2 regions of the Mycoplasma sp. P36-A1 genome follow, and region 1 is predicted to be linked to the other one. Evidence: riboswitches for the same ligand, from Rfam matches in the RefSeq annotation. Region 1 holds a riboswitch; the other holds the start of a gene.

What was found. A riboswitch is a leader RNA that binds a small molecule or an ion and turns the genes downstream of it on or off. The one in region 1 is predicted to bind thiamine pyrophosphate.
Region 2: another riboswitch for thiamine pyrophosphate. It lies ahead of ACD762_RS06365 (YkoF family thiamine/hydroxymethylpyrimidine-binding protein); the one in region 1 lies ahead of thiD (bifunctional hydroxymethylpyrimidine kinase/phosphomethylpyrimidine kinase).

Annotation. Positions count from the first base shown of each region.
Region 1 is NZ_CP168083.1:1,806,786-1,810,004, forward strand. It holds gene thiM (hydroxyethylthiazole kinase) at 1-663, opposite strand, end outside; gene thiD (bifunctional hydroxymethylpyrimidine kinase/phosphomethylpyrimidine kinase) at 608-1,411, opposite strand; TPP riboswitch at 1,468-1,565, opposite strand; TPP riboswitch at 1,606-1,703, opposite strand; gene ACD762_RS08770 (hypothetical protein) at 1,763-2,302, opposite strand; gene ACD762_RS08775 (VOC family protein) at 2,514-2,900, opposite strand; gene ACD762_RS08780 (PTS sugar transporter subunit IIC) at 2,989-3,219, opposite strand, start outside.
Region 2 is NZ_CP168083.1:1,312,864-1,316,082, forward strand. It holds gene ACD762_RS06360 (IS30 family transposase) at 1-728, shown strand, start outside; TPP riboswitch at 1,310-1,407, shown strand; gene ACD762_RS06365 (YkoF family thiamine/hydroxymethylpyrimidine-binding protein) at 1,476-2,087, shown strand; gene ACD762_RS06370 (ECF transporter S component) at 2,087-2,674, shown strand; gene ACD762_RS06375 (ATP-binding cassette domain-containing protein) at 2,674-3,219, shown strand, end outside.

The DNA of each region.
Region 1 (3,219 bases):
TAACATACATCCTGTTCCAGTTACTTTAGCTAGTTGTTCTACTCCATTATGTATTTCGATGCTTTTTTCACTATTGCTTATTACATCAATTTCTCCTGTTATAGCTACAATACAGTCTAATTTTTTTGCTAGGTTTCTAGCTATCTCTACTTTGTTATCATTTCTTTTAATATCTTGTTCTGATGCATCTACACCTTTTGTTTTAGAATTTAATCCTGCAATAAAGCTTATTTCTGATATATTCCCTCTTAATACTGTTATTTTGACTCTGTTTAATATTCTAGATATTGCTTCATCTCTTAATTCTGATGCTCCTACTCCTACTGGATCTAGTACTACAGGAATATCTAATTGATTAGCTCTTTCACCTGCTTTTATCATTGCTAAGATTGTTCTTTGGTTAAGTGTACCTATATTCAATACTAAAACTGAACTAATGCTAACTATTTGTGCTACTTCTTTTATATCATCTGCCATTAGTGGTGAAGCACCTATGCTTAATGTTATATTGGCACAATCATTAACACTTACATAGTTTGTAATATGGTGTACTAATGGTTTTATATCTTTTACATTTTTTAAATTATTTGTATATTGGTTCATTTTTCTAGTCTTCTTTCTTTTGATTTTGATATAAATTATAAAAGTGGTTTGTTGGTCCATGACCACTTCCAATATTAAGTGAATGTTTAATTGCAGTTGTTACATATTTTTTTGCTTGTGCAACTGCTTCATTTAAAGATAATCCTTTTGCTAAATTAGATGCAATTGCTGAAGAATAAGTACATCCTGTTCCATGCGTATTTTTTGTATTTATTCTTTCTGCTTTATAGTAATAAAAATTTTTTCCATCATATAAGATATCTGTAGCATCTTCTTTACTGTGTCCACCTTTTATTAACACTGCTTTTGCCTTCATATTTATTATTATTTTAGCTGCCTTTTCCATATCTTTATGATTTTCTATTTTCATTTGAGCAATTTCTTCTGCTTCGGGGATATTAGGTGTTATTAAATCAGCTATCGGCAGTATTACTGCTTTCAGTGTTTCTATACTGTCTCTTGCCATTAAAGCACTTCCGTTCTTAGCAAACATTACTGGATCAACAACTATATTTTTTGCCTGATATTCTTTTAACTTTATAGCTACTGTATTCATAATTTCTTTACTTGATAACATTCCTATTTTGACTGCTTCTGGTCTTAAGTCTTCAAATATCGCTTCTATTTGTTTATTAATTATATCGATATTTATATCTTGATAATCCAAAACTGTCTGGGTATTTTCTGCAACTACTGAACAAACCACTGACATTCCAAATAATTCATGTGCTGAAAAGGTTTTGATATCAGCCTGAATTCCAGCACCGCCACTGCAATCTGATCCTGCAATACTTAATATTGGTTTCATTAATATGCCTTCTTTCTATATAAATAAAAAATGATGCCCTGTATAAAGCACCATCATATTTTCAATGGTTTGCTTCCTACACTAGTGTTAACTAACAGGTTCAAAGGGTCAAGTTTAACTTTCTCAACGATCAATCGTTCCCCTGCAAACATAATTATTTTGTTTTAAATATAAAAAGCTCCAAAAAGGAGCTTAAATTTTAATTTACTGCTTCCTTCGCTAGTGTTAACTATCAGGTTCTAAGGGTCAGGTTTTACCTTCTCAACGATTAATCGTTCCCCTGCATTCATTTTATATATATTATTAGTTTACCATTAGAATATGCCTTTGTAAATATTAGTATAAGGAATTTTATTTTTTAGACTCTTTAAATGCTGATACATTTATGTGTACTGTATCTGCTTTCTTGCTTGCAACTGTTGTAAATGTTACACCATTTATTATTGTTTCTTTACCTGTTGCAGCAATTATTTTATCCATGTCTTTTGCTGTTAGTTCTTTAATTGTCTGTGATTTAAGCAGTGTATTTACTTCTTTTAAAAGGGCTGCTGTTTCTTTTTTAGGAGCGATGTAATCTACTGATGTTAATCCTATATTATCTTTATACTTTCCTATTGTTATTTCTATTTTATTTTTTTCTCCACTAAAATATCCCTTTTTTTCTTCAGGTAATTTTTTAAATTCTTTTATTACAGCATCATAATATGTACTACTTTTAAAAATGTTATCACTTTTGTTTTTGTCTGAATCAAAAGCTACTTCTTGACTTGTAGCCTTTGCATCTGCTTTGGTTTCTGTTTTAGTATCTGCTTTTTTTTCGGCTTTTTTTTGCCCACATGCTGTTGCGATAATGCATATGCATACTATTGCAAATATTTTTTTAAATTTCATTTTATTTCTCCTTTTTATCAATTTTACTTATTATATCTCCTTTCTTTTTCTTAATAATATAGTAGCAAATTCATTAATTAAAAGTCCTTATTTTTTTCTTAAGTTACTCTTACTTTTTAGTAACAATTATCATAAAATATTTAGATTTATTATTTTTAATATCACTCTAGGTAATAAAAAAAACGCTTTTTAAAGCGTCTTGATATTATCTTTATTCTTTTATCTGATGTAACATCCATAAATAGCCAAATTCATCTTTAAACATTGAGTTAGTTACTTTATATTCTTTCATCTCTTTTATTGGTTGTATTTCAATACATCCAAGTCTTAGTGCTTTTTTATGAACTTCTTCTATATTTAAAACGACTACATTAAACCATATTGGCATATAAATATCTGGTTTTGGTGCATGTAAATGGTATTCTTCATTTTCGTCTAACATATGAAATCTTGTGTTAAATATTTTGAATACTACTTCGTTTAAGCCTACTTCTAAGTTTGTTTTCTCTAATAGTTCTACATCAAAAATGCTTTGATATATTTTGATGGCTTGTAAACTATCTTTTACTATGAAATCAATTTCTACTCCTGTATACATAAATTACCTCCCTGTTTGTACTTCTTATATTTATTATACAATATTGTGTTAAATTATAATAGACTTTACATTTAAGTTTTTTATAATATTAAAGATTTACTTTATAGTCTAGATTAGTTACTAGCTTTAATTTGTATTTAAATAGATAATTTAGTATTAAGGCTACTATAAATGGTGCAACTGCAAATGCCATAATTGTTGTTACAATGTTATTTAGGTTATATCCAACTATACTTAAATGTGTAATTGGTCCTATTAAACCACAAGTACCAAACCCTGCTGATAATGAAGTTCCTTGAATGTTTAAATATACTCCTAA
Region 2 (3,219 bases), 490 kb from region 1:
ATATTTCTAATGGAGTCTTTTCTAAAGATGGTTTAATAGATCTCGATTTAAGATGTAAAGTATCAAGAAAAGTAAAAAAAATTAAATCAAAGCCAAGAAATAATAGAGCTTATTTAACCAACAGAAAGTTTAATGACTTTGAAAAATATTTATTGGAACATGCTTCATCCTCTGTAGTAGAAATGGATACAGTATATAATAATATATCAACTGGTCCATTTATTCAGACTTTTTATATTAGAAAATTCAAAATTATGATTGGGGTCTATCAAAATGAAAAATCTATGGAAGCAATGGTAAATGGTCTAAAATATTTAAAGTCTTTACTTGGAGATGACTTATATAAAAATATATTTCAGGTGATTTTAACAGATAGAGGTAGTGAATTTTATGCAACTGATAAAATTGAAGAATTAGGTAGTAAATTATTTTATTGTGATCCAATGGCTTCATATCAAAAAGCAAATGTTGAAAGAGGCCATGTAACATTGCGATATATATTGCCAAAAGAAAAAGATCTAAATAATCTTGGCTTAAAATCACAAGAAGATTTAGATCTAATCTTTTCACATATTAATTCATATCCAGTTGAAACTTGTAATGGTAAATCACCAATTAATTATATGAAATATTTTATTGATAACACCAATGAAATATTACAATTACTAAAAATTAGTGAAATAGAACCTTCAAGTATAATACTTAAGCCAAAACTTATAAAGAAATAAACCGTAACGAATTAATATCAAAATAAGCGAAATTCTATCGAATGAATGAATACATACATAGTAGAAGTTAGTGTTACAACATTACAAAATTACAAAACTACTATGATTTTCAGTGTGTAGAAATTAGTCTTACTTTGAATATAAGTATACCACTATAGATAAGTATTGAAAGTAAACATCACTAAAAAAACACCTTTTAATCGTTAGATATAGAATTTAGTATTACATGAACCATCTATAGCCTAAGTGTAGAATTAAGTTTTACACTTTACCAAGCAATTTTAACTCAGCTTCTCTATTCTATCATATCTTTATATTTATTACTAGAAGTAATTATAAAACAATTAGTAAAATATTATTATCTTATGTTTTATGTGATTATGTAGCTGAATCATTATTTATTTAAATTTTTAGTTTATATAATATTAAAATTGTTTTAAAAACATAATTATGAATATAACTATAATAGTAGTAATACATAATTCAGCCTGAAAAAAACTTTAGTTAACCATTATTTTACGATATTTTTATTTTACTAGTCTTTTTTTGTGTTATATTTATTACATACAATTTAATACATTCTTTTCCACTAGGGGCGCTTAATGCTGAGATGGTCTTTTCCTGTCCCTTTGAACCTGATTTGGTTAGTACCAACGTAGGGAAGTGATTACGATTTAACACGTAACCGTTTTTGTTCAGTGGAATAAGCACGGTTTTTTTGTATATAAATTTTTTGGAGGTATTAAAATGCAAAACAAAGCACAATGTGGTTGCACTGGTAATATTAATATTACTGGTTGCCGTCTATCGTATTATCCTATGTCTAATGATTATGTCAATATAATATTAGATGCTGTTAAAGATGTAGATTCAAGTAAGGTTTATAGTAAAACTGATTTATTTTCAACAATGTATCGTGGAAGTCAATCTTATGTAGTACATACTGCTAAGCAGTTATTTACTAATGCTTATCACAAAGATATTCATAGTGTTTGTGAATTAACTTTTTCTAAAGGCTGTCCTGGAGATGTTGATGCTGATGTTATTATTCAAGAAAATGAGCTGGATAATTTAGATGTAAAAACTGATGATTCTTTTCTAGTACATGCTAAGTATTCTTTTTATGTTTTTGGAGATAATGATTATATGAAAGAAATTATGTATATTGTAGAACTTGCAAATAAATATAATTTAAAACCTACTAGTGATCACTATGTAACTCTTTTAACTGGTTCTGCTAAAGATATGTTTGATTATTTCAATGAAGTTTTAAGTTATTCTTTTAAAAACTTGAATCACTATGTTTTAGAAGCAACTTTAAGTGTAAACAGTCCTAGTTTAAAAGGAGAAACTCTATAATGAAAAATATGTATAAATGGGAATTAAAAGACATAATTATGATTGGTCTAATTTCAATTATTTTTGGAATTATTTATTTAGGAGCTGTTCATATTGGTATTTATTTAGGAGTTTTACTAACACCTCTTGGTTTAGGTATCTTAGCTAATGAATTTATTTTTGGAATTTGGTTTATGGCGGCAACACTTGCTGTTTATATTATTAGAAAACCAGGAGTTGCTACAATAGCTGAAATGCTTGCAGCTTTAATTGAAGTTTTTTTAGGAAACATGTATGGCCCAATTATTTTTGTGTCTGGTTTAGTTCAAGGTATTGGTTCTGAAGCAGCTTTCTTTGCAACTTCATATAAAAGTTATTCAATGAAAACTTTTACTATATCTGCTTTAGGTGCAACAATTACAAGCTTTATTTGGGGATTCTTCCGTTCTAATTTTACAGGTATCTCTATTGGAATGTTAGTTGCGATTTTTGTAATTAGATTTATTTCAGCTTGGTTTTTTAGTGGATTTTTAGTTAAAAAATTAGTAGATGCATTAGCTAAGACTGGTGTTTTAGAAAACTATGAAATAAACAACAATGAAGTCTAATGTCTTTAGTTATAAAAGATTTCAGTTTATCATTTAAAGAATATACTTTATTTAATAAATTAAATCTTGAATTTGAAAATAATTCTTTCAATCTAGTTACTGGTGTTAGTGGAAGTGGAAAATCTACATTGTTTCATTTCATTTCTAATTCTTTAAATAAATCTTCAATTAAATTTGAAGGTAATGTTTTTATTGATGATATTGACTTATATGAATTAAATAATCAAGATAGATGTCATTATTTATCTTTGATGTTTCAAAACCCTGATTTACAGTTTTGTATGGATACTGTTGAAAATGAACTAATATTTTGCTTAGAAAATATTAATTGTGATCCCTTATTAATTAAAGATAAAGTTATGAATGCTTTAAACTTTGTAAATATCTGCCATTTGCAAACTAGAGTGCTTTCAACTTTATCTGGAGGTCAAAAACAGTTAGTTGCTTTAGCATGTAATTATATACTTGATAGTGATGTCTGGTTGTTAGATGAACCTTTTGCCAATGTTGACCCTGACACAACTAGACTACTGATCAAGAAATTA